One region of the Microbulbifer sp. CnH-101-G genome, then DNA from elsewhere that is predicted to be linked to it. Evidence: predicted binding sites of a transcription regulator. Region 1 holds the regulator's gene; each other region holds the start of a gene.
What was found. The regulator sigma-54, encoded in region 1, starts transcription at its own class of promoters, with help from an activator protein. The targets are predictions, from matches to a motif close to TGGCACANNNNTTGCNNT.
Positions count from the first base shown of each region.

Region 2: the regulator sigma-54 is predicted to act here: its motif matches at 4,950-4,967, upstream of nirB (nitrite reductase large subunit NirB).
Region 3: the regulator sigma-54 is predicted to act here: its motif matches at 5,120-5,137, upstream of glnL (nitrogen regulation protein NR(II)).
Region 4: the regulator sigma-54 is predicted to act here: its motif matches at 1,238-1,255, upstream of glnA (glutamate--ammonia ligase).

Region 1 covers NZ_CP174292.1:2,816,393-2,822,561, reverse strand. The annotation lists gene mgtE (magnesium transporter) at 1-857, opposite strand, end outside; gene ACJJID_RS12465 (HPr family phosphocarrier protein) at 964-1,233, opposite strand; gene rapZ (RNase adapter RapZ) at 1,254-2,114, opposite strand; gene ptsN (PTS IIA-like nitrogen regulatory protein PtsN) at 2,246-2,707, opposite strand; gene hpf (ribosome hibernation-promoting factor, HPF/YfiA family) at 2,711-3,001, opposite strand; gene ACJJID_RS12445 (RNA polymerase factor sigma-54) at 3,183-4,640, opposite strand; gene lptB (LPS export ABC transporter ATP-binding protein) at 4,834-5,559, opposite strand; gene lptA (lipopolysaccharide transport periplasmic protein LptA) at 5,646-6,169, opposite strand, start outside.
Region 2 covers NZ_CP174292.1:3,071,668-3,077,836, forward strand. The annotation lists gene ACJJID_RS13615 (ANTAR domain-containing response regulator) at 1-270, shown strand, start outside; gene ACJJID_RS13620 (CmpA/NrtA family ABC transporter substrate-binding protein) at 308-1,342, shown strand; gene ACJJID_RS13625 (NarK family nitrate/nitrite MFS transporter) at 1,526-2,989, shown strand; gene ACJJID_RS13630 (protein kinase domain-containing protein) at 2,979-4,757, shown strand; gene nirB (nitrite reductase large subunit NirB) at 5,105-6,169, shown strand, end outside.
Region 3 covers NZ_CP174292.1:3,673,419-3,679,587, forward strand. The annotation lists gene ACJJID_RS16235 (D-Ala-D-Ala carboxypeptidase family metallohydrolase) at 1-71, shown strand, start outside; gene ACJJID_RS16240 (AI-2E family transporter) at 152-1,264, shown strand; gene ACJJID_RS16245 (peroxiredoxin) at 1,498-2,037, shown strand; gene ACJJID_RS16250 (PAS domain-containing protein) at 2,098-2,430, opposite strand; gene ntrC (nitrogen regulation protein NR(I)) at 2,555-3,961, opposite strand; gene glnL (nitrogen regulation protein NR(II)) at 3,965-5,047, opposite strand; gene ACJJID_RS16265 (DUF4124 domain-containing protein) at 5,398-6,048, opposite strand.
Region 4 covers NZ_CP174292.1:3,679,933-3,686,101, forward strand. The annotation lists gene glnA (glutamate--ammonia ligase) at 1-1,159, opposite strand, end outside; gene thiI (tRNA uracil 4-sulfurtransferase ThiI) at 1,479-2,963, shown strand; gene ACJJID_RS16280 (TlpA family protein disulfide reductase) at 3,284-3,778, opposite strand; gene ACJJID_RS16285 (TonB-dependent receptor plug domain-containing protein) at 3,781-5,163, opposite strand; gene ACJJID_RS16290 (TonB-dependent receptor plug domain-containing protein) at 5,091-5,900, opposite strand.

The sequences.
Region 1 (6,169 bases):
CGCCTAACCGGGGCAAAGGTATCCTCTTCTTCATCGAGGCCCGCCATGCTCATTAGGGAGTGATCGGCACCCTCGCGGATAACGTCGACGATATCGTCGATGGTGATACGGCCCAGTAGGCGGTTGTCCTCATCCACTACCGGTGCGGTGATCCAGTCATACTTTTCAAACAGCCGGGCGACTTCGGTATCGCGCATATCTGCGGGTATAGGCTCAACATCGGTATTGACCACCTCGCGAACTGTGACGGATGGGTCTGTAGTGAGAAGCTTGGAAAGCGGGAGTAGACCGATGTATTGGCCCTGGCGATTGACCACAAACAAACTGTCAGTGGACTCCGGCAGCTGTTCATGACGGCGCAGGTAACGCAGTACTACATCCAGGCTCAGGTTGGGCCGCACCGAAATGGTATCGGTGTCCATCAGGCCGCCAGCGGTGTTCTCATCGTAAGCGAGAACACTTTCCACCCGCAGGCGGTCTGTTTCGCTCATTGCCGAGAGGACTTCCGAGACGACACGCTCGGGGAGCTGCTGGAGGATATCGGCGATATCGTCCGCGTCCAGCCCCTCCATGATCTCCACCATCTCCTCAGTATCCATGGTGTCGAGGATCTGGCTGCGGACCTCATCGGTCAGCTCTTGCAGAACCTCACCCTCGACATCCCGGTCGATCAGATTCCACAGAACCTGGCGGATACGCGGAGGCGAGCTTTCCAACAGTTGCGCAATGCTCTGGGGCGTAAGGGTCTTGAGCATGCGCCGGACTTCCTGCCCGGTACCACTATCGAGAGCGGCGAACAACTCACTGAGCTGGTTTTGCGCGCGGAACTTGATTTCGGCTTGGGGTGGGCTGGACACGATAAATCCTTACTGCTCAGCGGTGGTTAGGGGGCAGAGGCCACAGAAAGTTTGTGGCGTTTTGATACCATGGCGGACTCTATCCACTGCCGGTTGCCTTTGCAAACTACTCGGCTTCACCGAAGCGCTCAGAGACCAGGGTGCAGATGGCATTAAGTGCGTCGCTCTCATCACGGCCCTCCACCTCCAGCTCGAGTTCAGTACCCTGGCCAGCGGCGAGCAACATGAGCGCCATCACGCTTTTACCGTCCACGGACCTGTCTCCGCAGTTCACCTTGATATTTGAAGAGAAGCGGGCAGAGGTCTGGGCAAATTTACTGGCTGCGCGGGCGTGTAGCCCGAGTTTGTTAATGATGATGAGACGCTGCTTTTGCATAGGGGCTTGCGGTGTTTCGACTATCTCTGTTGTTCGCGGTGACGGACTTGAATATTGCCAAATTTATGCAGAAAAGTACGGGCTAGTTGCTCAACCATGTATACCGAGCGGTGCCTTCCTCCGGTACAGCCAATGGAAATACAGGTATAGCTGCGGTTGCTCTCTTGGAAGGAGGGAAGCCAGTTCTCTAAAAAGCCTGTGATGTCCGCTTCCATTTTGTTGGTTTTTGAATAGGAGCGTAAAAACTCGGCTACTTCGGGGTCCAATCCGGTTTTTTTTCTCAGGCTGGGTTCCCAATAGGGATTTGGCAGGCAGCGCAAGTCGAACATCAAGTCGGCATCCACGGGAACGCCGTATTTAAAGCCGAACGACTGAAAAAGGATTGCCATTCCCTCTGAGTGTTCGCCCACCACTCGGCTTTTAATTAGCTCTCGCAACTCATGTAGGCCAAGGCTGCTGGTATCGATCACCATATCCGCCATGGCTGAGATCGGTGTCAGCAATTCCCTTTCTTGTTTTAAGGCCTCGAGTAAGTGGGTGCAGTCATTGCTGAGGGGGTGTTTTCGGCGAGTCTCGCTGAATCGCTGTACCAGGACAGGTTCACGGGCATCCAGGTAGATAATGTCACACTGGACACCCGTGCTGCGCAAGGCTTCTATGACACGTGGAGCCTGCTTAATATCCTGCCAGAGGTTGCGTGCGTCTATTCCCAGGGCTAGGGGAGTGTTCCCCTTTGGGGTTTGTTGCTCGGCCCGCTTAATCAGTTCGGGCAGCAGGCTGATCGGTAGGTTGTCAATGCAGTTAAAGCCCACATCTTCGAGCAATTGTAGTGCGGAGCTTTTACCGGAGCCGGAGCGGCCGCTGATAATGACCAAGCGCATGGGGACCCCCTCTTTTTAGCTCTTTATACCATTTAATCGCTTGAGAAATGGTGTTTTTATTCCTAACGGTAATTTAAGGAGTGATTCAGGAGAATCTCAGTTGTTACCAGAATAAAAGTACAAAACCAGAATCAGGCTGCTGCGGCAGAATCTATGGCTAGGGCGTAGAGCTCATCACTACTGTCGGCTTTTCTCAACTTATCCCGGACTTGGCTGTTGGAAAAAAGCGCAGCGATTTCTGCCAGTGTATCCAGATGTTGTTGTTCTGAATCTTCAGGGACGAGTAAGACAAAGAGTAAGTCGACAGGTTGCCTATCGATAGCGTCGAAATCTATGGCGGGTTCGATTGTGCAAAGCACACCAATAGGTTGCTCACAGCCAGGAAGGCGGCAGTGAGGTATGGCTACCCCCTCGCCAATACCCGTCGAACCCAGGCGCTCTCGAGCGATCAATTGGTTGAATGTTGTGTCGGAGTCATGCTGTGGATATTGTTCGGCGATGGCTTGGGCAATATTGAGCAGCAATTTCTTTTTGCTGCTCCCCGCCAGGTGGCAAAGGCTCAGGCGGGGAGAAAGTAAAGCTTCCAGTGTCATAATTCAGCGGTGGTTCTGCAACTTCTCTTTGTGTTTTTTCAGTTGGCGGTCCAACTTATCTGTAAGCGCATCGATGGCTGCGTACATGTCTTTGTCTTCCGAACCCGCACAGAGGTCGTGACCATTGATATGTACTCGGGCTTCAGCTTTCTGGATCAATTTATCTACAGATAGAATAACTTGCGCGTTGGTTATGTTGTCATAATGCCTTGAGAGCTTTTCCAGCTTGTTCTCACAGTAGTTGCGCATTGGTGAGCTAACGTCGACGTGGTGACCACTAATGTTGATCTGCATGGATTTCTCCTTACCAGGTGCATCACAATACGGCGAGCCTCCTTTCGGGTCGCAACCCTACTAGGAAGTGGCCCAGAATGGAAGGATACACTCAAAGTTTGGAGTTCGGTTGTGAAGACGTAGCAACTGGCGCCAGGTTATGACTTGCTCCGCCTTTTGGGTCGCGCCCGGTATGGGCAAATTAAACTAGGCGCTTCCTTTCACTGGAGGAGGGGATACCCATTGATTCGCGATACTTGGCTACTGTGCGGCGGGCTACTTTGATGCCCTGCTGGTCTAGTTCCTGGGTAATTTTATTGTCGGATAGCGGCTTGCGTGGCGTTTCCGAATCAATCAGCTTTTTGATCAGGGCGCGAATGGCGGTTGAGGAGGCATCTTCGCCGGAGTCTGTGCTTACGTGACTCGAAAAGAAATACTTGAGTTCGAACACACCGCGGGGTGTGAGCATGTACTTTTGGGTGGTTACCCGGGAGATGGTGGACTCGTGCATGCCAATGGACTCGGCAACGTCTGCCAGCACCATGGGGCGCATGGCTTCTGGCCCCTCCTCAAAAAAGCCTTGCTGCTTTTCGACAATACAGTTGGCGACTTTCAGCAGGGTTTCGTGGCGACTCTGCAGGCTCTTCATAAACCAGCGAGCTTCTTGCAGATGGTCCCGCAAAAAGTTGTTATCTCTCGAGTTGTCCGCACGCTTAACCATTGAGGCATAGTGATTATTGATTCGAATCTTGGGAGTGATCTCTCCATTCAATTCTACTTGCCAGCGCAGGGCCTTGCGGGAAACGATGATATCCGGGATCACATAGTCCGGCTCCTGCCCGCCAAAGCTCTCTCCCGGATTCGGGTTTAGCGTCTGGATGAGGCGAATGGCCTCGCCGAGCTGGGCCTCGTTAAGGCGTGTGCGCCGACTCAGCTGGCGAAAATCTCTTTTGCCGAGCAGGTCTAAGTGTTTCTCAATGATGCTTTGCGCTTGGTCGAGCCAGGGGGTGGTTGGCGGTAACTGTTGCAGTTGCAATTGCAGGCATTCTTTTAGGTCCCGAGCCCCACAGCCGGCAGGCTCGAACTGTTGGATGGCCTTTAAGACTGCCAGTACTTCATCTTCATCTACAGCTAATGAGGAGGCAACCTCCTCTATTGAGGTGCCCAGGAGGCCGCTGGGGCTTATGCTGTCAATCAGGTTTTCACCGATCCACTTATCCTGCTCGGATAAAGGGGTCAGGTTCAGTTGCCAGCGCAGGTGGGCTTGTAAGTCGACAGAGGTGGAGTTGCGTTCGTAGCTGGAGGTATCCAGCTCTGGGTTTCCGCTGTGACTGGTGTAGATATCATCCCATCGGGAGTCGACAGGAAGCTCGTCGGGAATTGCCTGGTCCCAGTCCCCCTCAGCAAGCTCTCGTTCCTCAGTCGCTTGTGAAGTATTGTCCTGCACCCGCTCTGACTCGTGCTCAGTCAGAGATTGGCCATTCTCCACCTTTGAGGGTTGTTCCTCGCTATCCGCCTCCAGCATTGGATTGCTATCCAACGCCGCCTGAACCTCCTGCTGAAGGTCGAGGGTAGACAGTTGCAGAAGGCGGATTGCCTGTTGCAACTGGGGAGTCATAGTCAGTTGTGTGCCGAGCTTGAGCTGGAGTGACTGCTTCATAGTGGAGAGCCGCTGGCCGATAAGACAGTGTTTAGATCAATTTGTCCTAAGATGGCGCAGACTACCCCTCCCACTAATTTATTACAAGCAATAAACGTGCCGACCCGGTGATAGATGTTAGACTCGAAGCGGCTGAAGCATGAGGGATTAAGCTCAAATTGAAGAATTTAAGGATAGATATTGCCGTTTCATCTTAAATGGTAAATTCATGTCCTAAATAAACTTCCCGAACCTGCTGGTTGGCAAGAACATCTTCTGGTGTGCCTTCAGCGATGATGTGGCCCTCGCTGACAATGTAGGCGGTCTCGCAAATATCGAGGGTCTCGCGCACATTGTGGTCGGTAATGAGTACTCCGATATCTCGATCCCGCAGGTGGCGGATGATTTCTTTGATATCGTTTACCGATATGGGATCCACGCCGGCAAAAGGTTCATCTAACAGGACAAAGCTGGGGTTGGTGGCCAGGGCGCGGGCAATTTCTACTCTGCGGCGCTCGCCCCCAGAGAGTGCCATGCCCAAGCTCTGCTCAATATGGGTAATGTTAAATTCCTCAAGCAGGGCTTGAGCCTGTTGCTGTCGCTCGGCTCGTGAGAGGTCTTTGCGGGTTTCAAGGATGGCGAGAATATTGTCTTTTACGCTCAGGCGGCGAAATACCGAGGCTTCCTGGGGAAGATAGCCGATGCCTTTGCGTGCGCGCCCGTGCATGGACAGCCGGGTAATATCTTCATCGTCGATCATCACCCTACCTGCATCGGCCTGAACCAGCCCGGCAATCATATAAAAACAGGTGGTTTTACCGGCGCCATTAGGGCCTAGAAGCCCGACAACCTGCCCGCTGGAAACACTGACGGTGACATCCTGGACAACTTTTCTTTTTTTATACTGTTTCGCGAGGTGTAACGCTTTGAGCGTTGGCATAGTGTGTACCGAAATCTATCCATGCCGCGGGCAGAGTGGTGCCCGCCGGTGCAAATAATATCTGTTGCTTAGCGCTTGAGTGAAAGTTAGGGGGCTTGCTGCCCTTGGTTATCACTGGCGCCTTGCGTGTTCTCTTTTTTCTCGGGCTTCCATGTCATTTCTACGCGCCCCTTACCGGTTTGCCCCTTGGCGCTCATTTGTTCGGTAGAGAGATCGTAGTCAATTTTTTCTGCGGCCAGCGTATTGCCCTCACGGTCAACATGGGCCTTGCCTGTGAGCTGCAGTTCCTCAGAGCTCACCTGGTAAACAATACGCTGGGCTCTAGCTTTGACGGGATTTTCACCCTGAAGAATCTTTTGTTGGAAATGCGCGGGCTTGCCTACGGCTATGACGCGACTGATTTCTTTTTCTGGAGTGAAGTAAACCTCGACGCGGTCAGCCTGAATTTTCAGCGAACCCTGAGTGATAACAACATTGTTGCTATATACCACCAAGTTATTGTTGAGGCCGGCATTCATGGCATCAGAACTGATATTGATCCGCTGTTGGCGATCTTCTGGCAGTGCAACAGCCGTTGAAGCTATGAGCGCTAGTGCGGTAATAGCGGAGA
Region 2 (6,169 bases), 260 kb from region 1:
GGGATGACACCGGAGCGCGTTGCACCGGCGATAGAAATTGCCATGGCTCAGTTCAAGAGCTTCCAGCAACTGCGCCAATCTCTTGAGAGGACCCAACAGCAACTCAGCGACAGAAAAACCATTGAGCGAGCCAAGGGACTATTAATGGCAAAGAAAAATCTCACAGAGAAAGATGCCCACAAGATTTTGCGCAATCTTGCTATGAGTAGTAATGCAACCATGTGCGCAGTAGCCGAGCAACTTATCCACTATTTCCAAAGCGAGCATTGAATCACCGATGTCTTCTTTACTATGCCCGGAAAAAAAATTGATCAAACTGCTGTATCTGCGACTCACCGACAGTGCCCCTCTAATAGTCGCTCAGGAGAAAGGGTACTTTCACCGATTTGGTCTAGAAGTGCAGCTGCAAAGGGAGACTTCCTGGGCAACCCTGCGTGACAAATTGATTGCTCGCAAGGCCGACGCAGCAGCCATGCTGGCCCCAATGCCATTAACCTTGTCGCAAGCCTTGCCTGGCTGCAAAGAACGCTTCATCAGTGGTTTGATACTCAGCTGCAATGGCAACGCTATAACTCTTTCGGAAGACCTCTATCAACGCCTGCAACACTACACATCCCAAGAAACTCAACTCGATATTGCCTCAGCGTTAAAAGCTTACCTGCAAAAGAATACGGGGACTGCACCAATAAGACTCGCTACGGTGTATCCATTCTCCAGTCACACCTTACAATTGCGTCATTGGTTACAGGCTGCAGGTATCAACCCCGATCAGGATTTACAACTTATTGCGCTTCCCCCCGAGCAAATGCTAGAGAACCTCCACAGAGGAGTGATTGATGGTTATTGCGTTGGAGAGCCATGGAATAGCCTCGCGGCCTACAAAGGAACCGGTGTAATAGCCACCGCCTGCAATACCCTACTACCAGCAATGCCGGAAAAGGTATTGGCAGTCACTCAAAGTTGGCATGAAGCCAATCCAGCCAGTCATTTGGCGCTCCGCGCCGCATTGCTAAAGGCTTGCTCATGGTTGTCCGCCCGGGAAAACCGCCACGAAGCAGCTGGAATACTCTCGCAAAGGCATTATCTGGATTTACCAAAATCAGTATTACAAGGTTCCCTCAATGACCAAATTCTCTACCGTCGGAACACTGACATCATAGCTAATCCGGGCTGGCATTTGTTCGCTCATACGGATAATGACAACGGTCACCCCAATGAAGCAAAAGCCCAGCAATTGATAGAAATGTGCAACGACTTTAGCGAGACCGACTCAGCGAACAATCAGAACTTTAGATCGGACCTCTACCATCAGACTTTGGATTATCTCTGCACAAAAAAATAATGGCACATTAATTGAATGGAAATATATCGATGGTGCAATGTCCTGCCGCATGGCGCATACGCACAGTCAATCCCTCTTTCACCAAAGATACCGGGCAATGAAGTCCATTGACTGCGACCCAAAAAAGGGCGCGGCGGTGGGCTTTTTTTGTGCCTGCGGAGTTTGCAAACAAAGGAAATGCACATGTCCAGTGAATCCCTCAATCTTTTTTCTTTTCGAGGAAAGATAAAAATCCTACACCTAACCTGGGTGGCTTTCTTCATTACGTTTTTTGCTTGGTTTAACCATGCCCCATTATTGATGGCTATATCAGAGAGCCTATCACTCACGCCTGATCAGGTAAAAACGCTTCTTATATTAAATGTCGCCCTAACCATTCCCGCACGTATTGTGATCGGAATGCTCACCGATAAGTACGGCCCAAGGCTCACCTACTCCCTGCTGCTTGCAATCGGCAGTGTTCCCTGCTTTATCTTTGCCTTAGCGGAAAACTTTACCCAGGCAGCAATTGGGCGCTTTCTGCTCGGTTTCATTGGTGCGGGCTTTGTTGTCGGCATACGCATGGTTTCGGAGTGGTTCCCCGCTCGCCAGCTGGGTACCGCTGAAGGCATTTATGGGGGCTGGGGTAATTTCGGGTCGGCCGCTGCCGCTATGAGCCTGCCCACCATCGCACTGTTTTTTGGTGGCGATAATGGCTGGCGCTATGCGATTGGTATCACTGGGGTTATTGCGCTGGTCTACAGTGTGATTTACTACTTCTCCGTGACCGATACTCCCAAGGGTTCCACGTATTTCAAGCCGAAAAAAATTGGGGCAATGGAGGTCACCAGTTCAGGAGACTTCGTACTATTACTGATTATGAAGGTACCAATGTATGCAGCCCTAGCATTGTTAACCTGGAAACTTTCAAGTGGTGTCGGTTTAATCTCCAGCCTTGCTGCCACCTTGATTTATTGTGGGCTCGGCTTACTTTACCTGCTGGATGCGCGCAAGACATTTAGTATCAACCGCGAAGTTTTCACTAATCCCCCAGCTCCCGTACACCGCTACAAATTCAAGCAGGTGGCCGTACTCAATTTACTCTACTTCGCCACTTTTGGTTCCGAACTGGCCGTGGTCTCTATGCTGCCGCTGTTTTTCTCTGAGACCTTTACCCTGGACCCAGTAAAAGCGGGCTTGCTTGCCTCCGCTTATGCGTTTATGAATCTGATGTCCCGTCCAGCGGGTGGCTTGATTAGTGATCGCTGGGGACGAAAGTCCACCCTGCTGGTACTCACTGCGGGCTTGGCATTGGGTTACTTCACTATGAGCTTGATCGATGCCGAATGGCCACTCTACCTGGCCGTTGCCGCTGCCATGGCGTGCTCTTTCTTTGTGCAGGCCGGTGAAGGGGCGGTATTTGCTGTAGTCCCCCTAATTAAGCGACGCCTTACCGGGCAGATCGCAGGTATGACAGGTGCTTACGGCAATGTAGGTGCAGTGTTTTATCTCACCGTGTTGAGCTTGGTTTCCTACCAAACATTTTTTATGGTTATCGGCATCACTGCACTTCTCGGCTTCGTCGCACTGTTATTATTGGAGGAACCCGAGGGGCAAATGGCCGAGGTACATCCCGATGGCAGTGTATCAATGATTGATGTCGCCTGATAAAGAGCAGCATGTAAAATCTTCAGAAGAGGTGCGAAACCTCTCTGGAGTATCTGATAATTTGCAGAACAAAAAAATGGATGCCTTGCAAATTTTCAGCGCCACCTGTGCCGGCCAACGCCGGCACAACGACGATGCCTGTGCAGTGCGGCTACCAAAGGGGATAGAATTCAAGCGCTATGGTGCGCTCGCAGCTATTGCCGATGGTGTCGCCAGCGCTGAGGCTGGCGGGGAGGCCGCTCGCGCAGCCATCAATGGTTTTTTCTCCGATTATTACAGCACCCCGGAAACCTGGTCTACCCGCCACGCAGTGGCGCGGGTTCTCCACTCCCTCAATAGCTGGCTATATCGGCAAAGCGGAGGCAGTGTAGAAATTCAGCGTGGCTGGCTCACCACTTTCTCTGCCATTATTATTAAAGGTACCAGCGCCCATTTAGTGCATGTTGGGGATACACGCATCTACCGTCTGCGCGACGGCAAACTTGAGTGTCTCAGCCGCGATCATAGTCACCAACTGTCTCCCGGGCGCACTTTTCTCAGCCGGGCACTGGGTATGGATGTCCACATCGATGTGGACTATCGCTGTGAAGCGCTACTACCCGATGATATTTATTTGCTGAGTAGCGATGGGATACACGATTTCTTGCCCGAAACCTCTATCCAGGAAAGACTCGCTGATTTCGACAGGACCACACCGCAACAGCTGGTTGATGCGGCCCTGAAGGCTGGCTCAAGCGATAATCTGAGTGCAGTCGCTGCCAGGGTCAATCACCTGGACTTCCCGCAGTGCGACGAACTGACAATGCACAACCGGAAGCTGCCCTTCGCCCCGGATTTAAATCCCGGTCAAAAACTCGATGGCTTCCTTATTCTGCAGGAACTTTATGCCAGCAAGCGCAGTCACCTGTACCTGGCCCAAGATCTTGAATCCGGTGTACTTCGCGCTCTTAAAACCCCGTCAGTAAATTACTGCGATGATCCGCATTATATCGAGCGCTTTATCGCCGAGGAGTGGACTGGCCGGCGAATCAACCACCCAGGGATTATCAAGTTATATCCCCCAAGGGCAGAGCGCGCTTGTCTTTACCATATTCTCGAATATGTCGAGGGACAGACCTTACGACAGTGGATGCAACTTAATTCCCAGCCGCAAATATCCCAGGTACGGGAGCTGCTGGCGCAACTGGTAAGTGCCTTGCGCAGCCTGCAACGCCTAGAAATTGTGCATGGCGACCTGAAGCCAGAGAACATCATGATGCGCAGCCATGGGCGTCTGGTCATCATTGATCTGGGAGGGGTTGATGGGCCCGGCCTCCGGGAGCAATTACATTTCTCAGAAACTGGTGCTCCAGGCAGTAAAAATTATGCGGCTCCCGAATTCTTTTTTGGGGATAGTGCCAGCCACCGTTCAGATATCTTTTCCCTTGGAGTCATCGCCTATGAATTACTTACGGGAAAATACCCCTATCCCGAGCGCCTGGGCAACCTGCACTATCAGCTCAAAAGTTATCAACAAATGCGTTATACGAAAGCGTATACGCACCGTAGGGATATTCCCCATTGGGTGGATGGCGCCCTGCAAAAAGCCTGCGCTGCCGACCCCAGACAACGCTACGACAGCCTGTCGGAATTCATTCAAGATTTACAGCACCCCAACCCGGCCTTCAAACCACCCAATAGCCGCCCACTACTGGAAAGAAACCCTGTTTTGTTCTGGCAACTGATAGCGCTCATCCTGCTGCTTTCTCATCTCCTGTATATTTTCTAATAGCCCATCAGCGGATCTCAGTTTTACCTACCAGCAGCCCGAAAATAAATTCTCCACGCCTCCAATATTCCACAGAATTTCATTAAGCACTAATACAGAGCAGAAAATTATTTTTTCGCACCAACTTGTCGCAAGGTGTCGCCAAAATTGTGGACAATAGGCACAGATTGGCGCCATTCCAGGTCTCAATATTGGCACGGAGATTGAATACATTAAATGACCAACAAAATTTTCCCCCAATTCGAGGCAACGGCGCCTGTACTCTTCGGCAGAAGAGGAGGCGCCCCTGCCATATCAAGCGCTTCCCCTCCTGCCGAAAAAATTGACTTCAGATGGCAGGAATAGCAATGAAGGTAAAGAAAGAAAAGCAAAAGCTGGTTGTGATTGGTAACGGCATGGTCGGGCACCACTTTCTTGAACAGCTGGTAGAAAAAAATAAAAACATCGGTTTTGAAGTCACCGTCTTTTGTGCGGAAGCCAGGCCCGCTTATGACCGCGTACATTTGTCCAATTATTTCTCCGGGTGCAGCGCTGAAGATTTGGCCATGGGCCATATCGAGCAGTACCATGAATGGGGCTTCGAGCTAGAACTCAATAACCCCGTTATTGCCATTGATCGCGAAAAGCAAACCGTTACCGCCCAGAATGGAAACTTATATACATACGATCAGCTAGTACTCGCCACCGGCTCCTATCCTTTTGTGCCCCCCATCCCAGGACACCAGCACGAGCGCTGCTTTGTCTACCGTACCCTCGAAGATCTGGATGCTATCCGCACAGCCGCATCTACAGCGCAAAGTGGTGTGGTTGTCGGTGGTGGCCTACTCGGTCTGGAAGCGGCAAATGCTTTAAAAGCCCTTGGACTCGAAGCCCATGTGGTGGAGTTCGCGCCGGGACTTATGGCCACTCAGCTCGACGAGGGCGGCTCCGATTTGCTGCGCAAAAAAATCGAAGCTCTCGGTGTAAAGGTACACACCAGTATGGCCACTGAACTTATTGCAGAAGTTGATGGCCGCTTGCGTATGCAGTTTAAAGGAGGAGATGAACTGCTTACCGATATGATTGTCTTCTCCGCGGGAATTCGCCCTCAGGATACGCTGGCAAAAGCTTCAGGACTGCAGGTTGGCGAGCGCGGTGGCATAGTCATCGATAACTGCTGTCGCACATCAGACCCTAAGATTTTTGCTATAGGAGAGTGCGCGCTCTATGAAGGGCGAATCTTTGGCCTGGTAGCTCCGGGCTACAGCATGGCACGCACCGCTGTCGCACAACTTACCGGTGCAGAGATATTTTTTAATGGTGCCGATATGAGCACCAAATTAAAGCTGCTCGGTGTTCAAGTCGGTTCTATTGGCGATGCCCACGGGCGCAGTGAAGGTGCGGCCGCAATTACTTTTGTAGATGAGCAGGGC
Region 3 (6,169 bases), 860 kb from region 1:
GGAATATGGGGCTGGGCATTTATAAAGGTATTCGCTTTCATGTAGACACCTGTGGTTACAGGCGCTGGTAAATCCCCCTTGCTTCTGCTTAGATAGATCGCAAATTAGGCGCCCGATACCACAGGGCTTTGCAGAAGTAGAGGGAGTTCCAGTGCAGGAAAAATTAGAAAGGCGCTCATTTATTCTTTCGCTGATCTTGGTGTCAGTGGCTTTTATGGTGCTGATTAAACCCTTCTTCACACCAATTTTTTGGGCTTGTGCTATCGCCCTCATTTTTTATCCCGTGTACCGCCTATTAATGCAGCGCTTTCCCAGCTCTCCCAATTCCATGGCGCTGCTGACCCTTTTTATGTGCATCGTGTTATTGGTGATACCAGTATTGGTGGTGGCCACCTCCTTTATCAATGAAGCGGTAACGCTTTATCAGAAGGTGCAGGAGGGACAAATTGATGTATCTAAATCCCTAGAACAGGTACGCAGCGCCTTTCCGCGCGTCAACGATTTCCTTGAGGGTATCGGTGTAGATATCGACGAGGCCAAGAAGCGTTTACTTGGCGGGGTAATGAATGCTGGCAGTTTTATTGCAAAAAACGCAATAGAAGTGGGGCAGAACACTGTCAATTTTTTTGTCATGCTCGGCCTGATGCTCTACCTCACTTTCTTTTTAATTCGCGATGGGGAGAGACTGGTCAACTTGATTATTCACGCACTGCCACTTGGTGATGAGCGTGAGCACCTGCTACTGGCTAAGTTTGCCGAAGTCACCCGAGCCACTATTAAAGGCAACCTGGTAGTCGCAATTACCCAGGGAAGCCTGGGCGGCATTATTTTCTGGGTACTCGATTTGCCCGCCCCCCTGTTGTGGGGTGTGTTGATGACCCTATTATCGTTACTGCCCGCCGTTGGTGCGGCACTGATCTGGTTTCCTGCGGCGATCTATCTGTATGGGGTTGGCGAGCCAGTCAAGGCCACCATACTACTGGCCTACGGATTTACCGTAATCAGCCTGGTGGACAACTTGCTGCGCCCCATTTTGGTAGGGCGGGATACCAAGCTGCCAGATTACCTGGTGCTGTTTTCCACCGTGGGCGGCCTAATACTGTTTGGCATCAGTGGCTTCGCCATGGGCCCTCTGCTAGCCGCATTGTTCCTCGCTTTCTGGGAAATCTTTATGCGGGAGTTTGTCCACCCGGAAGATATGCTGATGCCACCGAAACCCGAAGGCAACGATATGCTGATGCAGCCAAAGAAAGATAGCGAGTAATTTGAGATCACTTTCTTTTTTTACGCTATTTAACCGCGCTGTCGAAACCTGAACTCGGTGTACTGCAGCGCTTTCGAACAGTACTTGAGCTGACTCATAGTGTGAGCACTGGTCAGTCATATTTGGTGAAGATGGAAGATGCGGCAGGTCTTAGCCATATAAGCGTCATATACTGATGTGAGGCACACAATGGCAATAGATTAGACGCCACTTTTGCCAGAGCGGATGTCCCTATGAAATATTGGTTAACCCTGATTGTCGCCACCATGCTCAGCTTGCCGCTGATGGCACTGGAAGTCGGGCAAAAAGCGCCCGACTTCACCTTGCGGGGCACAGATGGAAAGACGCACTCGCTGAAAGACTATGTGGGCAAGACCGCGGTGGTTATCGCCTGGTATCCCAGGGCTTTTACCAAAAACTGCACAATAGAGTGCAAATCCCTGGCTAAAAACGGTGACCAAATCCGTGCCTTTAACGTCACCTACTTTATGGCCAGCACCGATAAGCTCGACGAAAATGTCCGATTCTCTGAATACAATTCCGCCGACTTCCCCCTGCTCAGCGACCCCACGGGAGAGGTTGCGAAAGCCTACGGTGTACTCATTCCTATTATCAAACTCGCCCGGCGCGTCACTATTTATATCGGCAAAGATGGCAATATTCTAAAAATCGATAAAGATATCAATCCCGCCACCAGCGCAGAGGATATCGCCAGTAATCTGGCCAAACTTGGCGTGGAGAAAACAGAAAATGCGGAGAGGGTAAAACAGTAATCCGCATGCAAGCCCGGTCGCCCCTGAACCGGATTCATAAGGCAGATTACAGTACTTCTCTCAGTCACTAATAAACGAAATGCCGAAGCAGCACTGCTGCCCTTCAAAGTCGTCGAGCCACTTGCAAACACTCAAGTTGGCCCTGCCCTCAGAGGATTTATCGATAAATTCATGAGAATAGATGGGATCTCCTGAGGCGAAGACCTTTAAGTCATCATCTCGTAATTCCACAGCGTTATCCGACCAGGGCAGCTGCGCATCGGTCTTGCCTTCCACTTCCTCACCGGCCAACTCACAAATTTTACGATTTCCCCAGAGATATTTTCCCTGCCGGTCTTTTACCCAAAACAGGAATGGCACTTTTTCAACAACAGAAAGCTCTTCAATTTTCACAAAAACTCTCCCTTATCGTTTCAATAATAAGAGCTACAAATTCACGCTAATGAGAATTTTAGGTGCTGAAAAGAATATTTCCTTTTTTGGCTTCTCTATTTTTTTGCCGATTAAAAGCCCGAAATTACTCTCCGTTCATCCCCAATTCCTTCAACTTCCTCGTCAGGGTGTTGCGTCCCCAGCCAAGCAGATCCGCAGCATCGCGCTTGCGCCCGGCGGTGTGTTTTAACGCGATTTCTATCAAAGCTTTTTCGAAGGCGGGTACGGCTTCGCTGAGAATTTCCTTGCGTCCGGCGCTGAGCGCTTGATCGGCCCAGATGCGCAAGGCTTTTTGCCAGTCCAGCGGTACTTCGGTCTCATTGCTCTGCTGGTGCAATTCTTGCGGTAGGTCTTCGATATGCACTTCGCGGCCAGAGGCCATTACGGTAATCCAGCGACAGGTGTTTTCCAGCTGGCGTACATTGCCGGGCCAATCGAGGCCGGAGAGATATTCCTCGGCATCTTTACTCAGAATTTTTGGCTCTACACCGAGGTCTGCGGCGGCGGCATTGAAGAAGTGGCGCACCAGCCGCGGAATATCCTCGCGCCTGTCCGCCAGGCGCGGGATGTGAATTCGAATCACGTTCAGACGGTGGAATAAATCCTCGCGGAATTTATGCTCGCGCACCAACTCTTCCAGATTCTGGTGGGTGGCGGCAATGATACGTACATCCACTTTTACCGGAGTATGACCACCAACCCGATAAAACTCCCCATCCGCCAGAACACGCAGCAGCCGGGTCTGGGTCTCCGCCGGCATATCGCCAATTTCATCTAAAAACAGAGTGCCGCTATTGGCCTGTTCGAAGCGACCGGCCCGCTGGGCGCTGGCGCCGGTAAAGGCGCCCTTCTCATGCCCGAACAGTTCGGACTCCATCAGGTCTTTGGGGATGGCGGCCATATTGAGGGCGATAAACGGCTTGTCACGGCGGGGGCTGTGGTTGTGCAGGGCCTGGGCCACCAGCTCCTTACCAGTTCCCGATTCGCCATTAATCAGCACGGTGATATTTGAATGGGACAGGCGTCCAATAGCGCGAAATACTTCCTGCATGGCCGGCGCTTCGCCGATGATTTCTTTGTTACCGGTGCCATTATCCGGCTCAGCCCGTTCTTCCTGGACCTGCTCCTTGGCGTGCGCCAATGCGCGCCGTGTGACTGCTACAGCCTCATCGATATCGAAGGGTTTGGGTAAGTATTCGAAGGCCCCACCCTGGTAAGCAGCAACCGCACTGTCGAGATCGGAGTGCGCAGTCATAATAATGATTGGCAGGCCCGGACGCTCCGCCTGAAATCTTTCCAGCAATTTAAAACCATCGGAACCGGGCATGCGAATATCGCTGATCACTACATCCGGGGAGTCGCTATAAAAATCATCCAGGGCGCGATCGCCGCTCTCGTAGCACTGGGTCTCAATCCCCTCTCGCGACAGCGCCCGCTCCAGTACCCAGCGGATTGATCGGTCGTCGTCAATAATCCAAACGCGATTGCCCATTCTCTAGGTTCCTGTATTGGCTGATTCGGTAACAAGTGGCAGGTAAATCTGGAAGACACTGCGACCCGGTCGGCTGTCGCATTTAATTAGGCCACGGTGCTGGTTGATAATATTTTGCGAGATAGACAACCCCAGTCCCGAGCCCTCGGCACGACCGGAAATCATCGGGAAAAAAATGCGCTCGCGGATCTCCTCGGCAATGCCAGGGCCGTTGTCTTCAATTTCGATACGGCAAACCAGCGGGCAGTGGCGTCGACCAATGGTGAACTGGCGCTGCACGCGCGTGCGCAACACGATTTCCCCATTGGCGAGGCCGATGCTCTCATCAATGGCCTGCATGGCATTGCGGGCGATATTCAACAGGGCCTGGATCAACTGCTCTGGGTCTGCCGGCACATCGGGAATCGAGGGATCATAATCCCGGCGAATTTGCAGCTGCCCCCCGCATTCGGCCTCGACCAGTTGTGCCACCCGCTCGAGTATCTCGTGCACATTGCTGGGCACCAGTTGTACTGGCTGGCGGGGCCCCAGTAGTCGATCGACCAGATTACGCAGGCGATCCACCTCTTCGATGATGATCTGGGTGTACTCTTCGAGGGAGGCGTCAGGCAGTTCGCGCTGCAGTAACTGTGCGGCACCGCGAATCCCGCCGAGGGGATTTTTCACCTCGTGGGCCATGCCTCGCACCAGGTTGCGTGCGGTTTCCTGAGTGCTGAGCAGTGCATCCTCACGGGCAATGCGCAGCAGGCGATCCATCGGCTGCACCTCCACCAACAACACCCCCAGCTCCGGCACCGGGCTCACGGAGTAATCCACGGTCCGCGTTTTCAGGTTATGCAGGCGCCAGCGGGCGCGACGCACGGTGAACTTTTCCCCGGTGAGGAGCGCGTTGTGCAGCGCCTTTTCTGCGGCGACGGACTCCCGCACTACCTCCTGCAGTGGCATACCCTCGACCCGCGCACTGGAGGCAGCCAACAGATCCTCAGCGGCATTATTCAGGTAGCAAAGCAATAACTGGTCATCCAGTACCAGTACCGCTGAAGTAAGACTGTCTAAAAGCTGACGCAGCTGGCGATCATTAAGCATTCAATCGTTTCCGCTTTCTAACGGGCCCGGGCACTCTCCTGCGTCCGGCGCGATAACCCCTTGTCTCTAGCCAGTGCAAAAAGCAAACCAAAATGGCGCACAGAATTATCGGGGGGCGCGCCCAGAGGCCCCAGGGTTCTCCCCAACCTCCAAGCGTGCACGACCATGAGACTGGTTAAGCCGCCGCAGGCACAGGCAAAACTGCTGAGACAAAATCGTGTGCGCACCATATTAGTGCGTAGAGCAAAATTTAACCAGGCGGATCTGGGGTGGAAGCCACCGCCGCAAAAAAAGTTATTTGCAGTGGCGGCATGTAAGGAAGCCGCTTAAGGAGCGGCTAAGGCAGTGGATCAGGGAGTGGGCTGAGCCTGGGGAATACCCGGTCCCAGCGGAGCCTTGGGAGCTTGCGGTGCACGCGGCGCCGGGTTATCTGGCAGCTTGCCGCCAGGGCGTTTCACATAGAGCGTAATCACTTGGGATTTGGCCAGTACCTGGCCGTTGGCATCGGTAAGTATCGCCTGCACGGTGTGGGTACCCCGCTCGAGCAGGGAGATATCCAGGCCCGCTCCCGAGGAGCGACCACTCCAGGGCTTGCCATCCACCACTGCAAAGAAACTCGCCCCTTCCGGGTACACCGGCTGCACATCCACCTGCAGCGGGATAAAACGCTGCCCAGGAGGGATGGTGGCGTCATTTAAGGGGCTCACTATCTGAATAGAAAACGGGCCAGAATAACCGTCCTTGGCCTTGTCACTTTCATCTTTTGGCGACAGCTTGCGGGTCGGCAGGGTCCGCGGCAGAGCGATTGGCTGTACATTAATTGGGGCCAACTCGACCTTTTGCGCCTGCCCATTGGGGGGCGGCGTATCGCTGAACGTCACCTGGCCATCGGGGCCGACAACCTTGTAAATGGTACTGGAGGTGGTTCCGCCATCGGTGCCGGCGAGGGCCAGCAGGGGAACGGCAAGAAAAAGTGCCTGCAACAGTTTTAAATATCCCATAGCTCAATCAGCCGCGAAGCGGTACTCCTTGTGCTTGCCTACAAACGGGCTCCAATCTGCAGAGGGGCAGGCTTTCTAATCCACAAACGCTGTATCGGCCACAGACGGCGAAAGTAACCCC
Region 4 (6,169 bases), 860 kb from region 1:
GGATCTTGTTATTGATACCGTCGAGGCCCGCCATCAGCAGCGCTGCGAACGCCAGGTATGGGTTTGCGGTCGGATCCGGGAAGCGGGTCTCGATGCGCTTGCCCTTCGGCGAAGTCACATACGGGATACGGATGGAAGCGGAGCGGTTGCGCGCGGAGTAGGCCAGGATAACCGGGGCTTCAAAGCCAGGCACCAGGCGCTTGTAAGAGTTAGTGGATGCGTTACAGATCGCATTCAGGGCGCGCGCGTGCTTCACGATACCGCCGATGTAGTAAAGGGCGGTTTCGGACAGGCCCGCGTAGGCGTCGCCGGCAAACTGGTTGACGCCGTCCTTGGTGAAGGACTGGTGTACGTGCATACCGGAACCGTTATCGCCTACCAGCGGCTTGGGCATAAAGGTTGCGGTCTTGCCGTAGGCGTGCGCTACATTGTGCACGGCGTACTTGAGAATCTGTACTTCGTCCGCTTTCTTGGTCAGGGTGTTGGCGGCAACGCCGATCTCACACTGGCCGGCAGTGCCCACTTCGTGGTGGTGCACTTCAACGCGCAGGCCCATCTGCTCCATGGCGGAACACATGGCGGCACGCACGTCGTGCAGGGAGTCAACCGGAGGCACCGGGAAGTAACCGCCTTTCACACCGGGGCGGTGACCGATATTGCCCTCGGCAAAGCTGTGGCCGGAAGACCAGGCTGCCTCTTCGGAGTTGATCTTGTAGAAGGCGCCGCCCATTTCGGCACCCCAGGTAATGTCGTCGAATACGAAGAACTCGGGCTCGGGACCGAACAGTGCGGTATCGCCCAGGCCAGTGGACTTCAGGTACTCTTCGGCGCGCAACGCGATGGAACGCGGGTCGCGCTCATAGCCCTGACCGGTGATCGGGTCGACGATGTTACAGCGAATAATCACGGTGCTTTCGTCGGTGAAGGGGTCGAGGAAAGCGGTCTCGTCATCCGGCATCAGGATCATGTCGGACTCGTTGATGCCTTTCCAGCCAGCGATAGAGGAGCCATCGAACATCTTGCCCTCTTCGAAGAACTCGTCGTCAATCTCCGACACGGGCACAGATACGTGCTGTTCTTTACCCTTGGTGTCGGTGAAGCGCAGGTCTATCCACTTAGCCTCACTCTCATTAATCAAACCGAGCGTTTTCGCTGACATTGCTGTCCTCCAGGTCTTAAAAAGTATTTGGTCGCTATGCCTTTGCTGCCGGCATTCGCTCTTTACCTGGCGTGAAATAAAGCAAAGAGTGTGCCAAATTAGGGCAGTGGCGTCACAGCCGCGACTGGTGCCGGTGCGGGCCCCAGCACTGGGCCGACTGGGGCAGGATAGATGTATTGTGGCCGTGCAGCCACAGCTAAATGCACCAATTTGGCACATTTGCTCTCCTGCTCGCGCAGAAACAGTGCACAACCAACTTGCCTCCGGCTAGTTTATAATGCCGCACCTTCTATCAACATGCGGTACCCCACGGATTCCCATGCACTTTGTCGTCAAGTTTTTTCCCGAGATCACCATCAAGAGCAACCCGGTGCGCAAACGTATGTCGCGCCAGCTCAAGGACAACCTACAGCGCCTGCTGCGCCAGCTGGACGACCGAATCCAGGTGCGCAAAGACTGGGAAAAGATCGATGTGATCGCCCCGGATGCCGTGGCCCACCTTGGCAGCCGCATCGAAGAGGTGCTCTCTCACACCCCCGGCATCGCCAACTTCTCCCGCGTGCGCCAGTTCCCCCTGGGCGACCTGCACGATATGTACGAGAAGACCCTGTCGGTGTGGGGCCCCGCCCTCAAGGACAAGACCTTCTGTGTGCGGGTAAAGCGCACCGGCGACCACGACTTCAAATCTCTCGATGTGGAGCAGTACGTGGGCGGCGGCCTCAATAAAAATACCGAAGCGGCCGGGGTGAAACTGAAAAACCCGGACATCACGGTGAAGCTGGAGATCCGCCACGACAAGCTCAACGTGGTCGAGGAACAGCATGCCGGCCTCGGCGGCTTCCCCCTGGGCACCCAGGACCCGGTGCTGTCGCTGGTTTCCGGTGGTTTCGATTCCACTGTGGCCAGCTACCTGACCATGAAGCGCGGAATCCGCACCCACTTCCTGTTCTTCAATCTGGGCGGACGCCAGCACGAGCTGGGCGTTAAGGAAGTGGCCTACTACCTGTGGAACAAATACGGCGCCTCCCACCGGGTGCGCTTTGTTACCGTGCCCTTCGACGAAGTAGTGGCAGAAATCCTCGAGCGCGTGGATGACTCCCATATGGGCGTGATTCTCAAGCGTATGATGCTGCGCGCCGCAGACGTTATCGCGAAAGAGCTGGAAGTGGATGCCGTGGTAACCGGTGAGGCCATCGCCCAGGTTTCCAGCCAGACCCTGAAAAACCTGTCCGTGATCGATAGCGTCACCAACACCCTGGTACTGCGCCCGCTGATCACCAGCGATAAGACCGATATCATCCGCACCTCACGGGAGATCGGCACCGAGGAATTCGCCGCAAATATGCCTGAATACTGCGGTGTAATTTCAGTGAAGCCCACCACCCGCGCCAAAATTGAGAAAGTGGAATCCGAGGAGAACCGCTTCGACTTCACCATCCTCGACCGCGCCATTGGCAACCGTTCGATTCAGAATATCGACGAGGTGATCGAAGAGGTGGACGGCGAAGCGCCGGAAGTGGAAATCCGCGAGGAGGCCGGCAACGCGGTAGTCATCGATATCCGCCACCCGGATGAAGAGGAGATGGACCCGCTGGAGCTAGAGGGCGTCGAAGTAGAGACGATCCCCTTCTATCGCCTCAATAACGGCTTTGCCAAGCTGGATCAGGAGCGCGAGTACCTGCTCTACTGTGCCCGCGGCGTGATGAGCCGCCTGCATGCCTCCCACCTGCTGGACGAGGGCTTCCGCAATGTAGGCGTGCTGCGCCCACAGATCCCGCACCGTCCCGACGGTATCAAGAAGTAGCAGTCATTGCCTGGCGCGGGCAGAGCTGTCGCCCGCGTCCTTCTCGCTTTCTTCTCGCGTTCTTCACCAGGTCGCCATTCTGCACACGACCGGTGATCTTTTACTCAAAATCACTCCCAATTGTCATGCGGCCCCCCTATAATCGCCGCCTTTGGCAAAGCTTGGAAATAGCGTTTTACACTCGCGCCAGAGGCACCCCAGCTGGAGCATCAACGCCGGGCAGCTTAGGGATAAGCAGTGAAAGCGCCCCAAAAGCCTCGAAGCTTCGACTCCGAATTTATCTTTATAGCCGGATAGCCGGGAACCTGGCCCGCAATAACTTAACCCTCACAAGTGACCGCTAAGCGCTCTGCCAATACCAGCCGCAACTTCTCCTGCGACATAAAGCCCCTCAGCCAGCCTCCGGGCGCGCCGGAGCGGTTGATCAGTAAAGTGAAAGGGGTGGCGGGAATGGAGCCCACCTTATCGAGCAGCTTGCTACTCACCTGAAAGGCGGGGAAGTTCGGACGCAACCTGCGGTATTCCGCCAGCAACGCCCGGCGGGAGCCATTGGTACCCACTGCCAGGGGCTGAAACTGGCTGGGGCACTGGGCTAAAAGCTGATTGAGCGCCCTGACCTGGCGAAAACACCAGGAGCACTCGGGCTCAAAAAACACCATCACAGTCGCCTCTCCCTGGTATCGCAAAAGATCGATCCGCTCGGGGCTAGCGAGACTTCTCAACTCCAAGTCCAGCAGTGATTCTCCCTGCGCAACATAAGAAGCAGCCGGTGCACACAGGGTAAATAGGACTAGCCACAGGAAAAAGCAGCGCACGACTACAGATTCCAGTCAAAGCCCAGGTAGAACTCCCGACCGCGCAGCGGGCCGTAGATATAAGCAACATCGTAAGCGCCTGTGGCATCCCAAAACAGCGGCGATTCGGCCCTGTTAACCTGGGTGTAGTCGGTGAGATTGTTGCCGCCAACGTAGACGCTCAGATTTTCACTGACGTCGAAGGAGGCTTTCATATCCACCGTCCAGTAGCCTTCCGCTGTCAGGCTTTTCTGCTCTCCATTGGGCTGGTTGTAGCCCTCATAACCGTAGTCTTGCAGATCCCGCTGGCCCACCCAGCTGGCGCTGGCGTAAACCATCCAGGGCCCGTTACCGTAGTCCAAGCTCAGTAGGGCGCGCTCTTCCACCGGAGCGATAGCGTAGGACTCCTTGAAAACCCGGTCATAGGCGTAGCGCTCCAGGGTAAGGCCGAACTTGAGGGCCTCATTCAGCTTGTAGCCGAGACTGATATCCCCGGCGCTAACCGCAGCATCTTCCTGCATTTGCGCCAGCAGCGGGACGCCGGCTTCCGTTTCACTCAGTGCGGCCAGGTGCTCAACTTTTGTGTGTGCCAGTGACAGAGTGCTACTCAAGCGCTCACCCTCATAGCTCAGCGCATAGGTACTTGAGAGGGATCTTTCCAGTTTATCGACCGCAATGGAAAAGCCATCACCGGCATCGAGAATCCCGTGGTCCGTTTCAAAGAATGACAGCGGCGCCCGATAGCCTCGCCCGAATGCCAGCCGCGATGTCCACTGATCATTGTGCAGATAGCGCATATCGATGCGTGGAACCAGTAGGGTCTCTTCAATTTCGGTGCCGGGTTTCTCCTCGGCCATAAAGTCGGCGCGCACCGTATCCAGACGCACGGCGGCGGACACCTCCAGTTTTGGCGAGACTTGCCAGGTATCCTGCAGGTACAGGCCACCGGTGCGGTAGTCGAAGCTGTCCTCCACATAGTTGGCACTCTCTGCCCCGGCAACAGAGTCGGAGCGCATGGCCTCATCGCGCATGTCTGCCCCAAAAGTCAGGGTATGCTCCTCATTCACTAGCAGATTATTACGCAGGTCAAAATAAAAGAGGCGATCGGTAGCGGTGTAGTCAAAACCCTCGTAGAAGGAATCCTGCTGGTGTTCAGACCAAGCCAGGGTGAGCATGGCATTGTAATTTTCATTGAATTCGCGCAACCAGTTGGCAGAAGCATCTGTGCGCTCTGTATCAATCCACTCGGTGGTTTCCCAGGGCTTGCCGATATACTCATCGCGCACATCATCATTGACAAACAGGTGCTCGGATTCGATACCGTCGTAACCACTCAGCACTTCACCGATGGAGTAGCCCTGGGGACCACCAAAAATAGTGGAGTCGGTGTAAGCCAGCCGCAGCACCAGATTATCGCGCTCGTTGAAATCATGGGAGATACGGCCGACATAGCTGGCGTTTTCCTGGAGGGGGCTTCGCTGACGCCATTGTCGTCGTTATCGGCCTGGTGATGCTTGTCGTTTTGATATAGCAGGCTGGTGCGGGTGCGGTCGTCATCGCTGACATGGCTGCCCATCATGCCCACGAAGAAACTGTCATTATCCTCCCAGGAGGCATTGAAGCTGACAGCACTTTCCTGCGGCTCCTTGGAAATCACATTGATAGTGCCGCCTATGGCCTCGGGGGCGAGCAGCGAGGCTCCGGCACCGCGCGCCACTTCGATGCGCTCCACGCCGGTGGTGGCAAGAGCGTCCACCGCATAATAACCAGCCATCATGGTGTGCAGAGGAATGCCATCGGTGAGGATAGTGGAATGCTCACCGCGCATCCCGTTTAACATAATGCGCTTGACGCCGCACATGGAGCACTCGTTCGAAACCCTCACACCGGGGGATTTCTCAATGGCCTGGGTCAGGTTGACCGCCTGCATCGCCTTGATTTGAGATTCATCCACCACTTCGGTTTTTTGGATGGCATCCAGCAGTGTACCTGCGTCGTACAGGCGCTGACGCACTCCCACAACCACCGTCTCTTCGATAACGTCGCTCCGGGGCCCCTCAGCCAGCGGGCCAGCCGCAAAGGCCGTCGGCAGGGCCGCAGCAAAAATAGCGGATGACAGCACGGTGTGACGATAAACAGACATGGTAATCTCCGGAATCCCAATTCAATTTGATTTACATATGCAAATGTTAATCATTATCATTTTGTTTTCCATCCTCCAATAGAGGTATAAAACCTTCAATAGCCGATCTACCCACTCGCAAACCCCATCCACTAATAGAGACCGGTGATTTTTTACTCAAAATCACTCCCAATTGTCATGCGGCCCCCCTATAATCGCCGCCTTTGGCCGGAATGCTGCTGTAGAAACCCCGCAGGCCCCCGCCCCGATTTACCAAGATTTAACGCCCA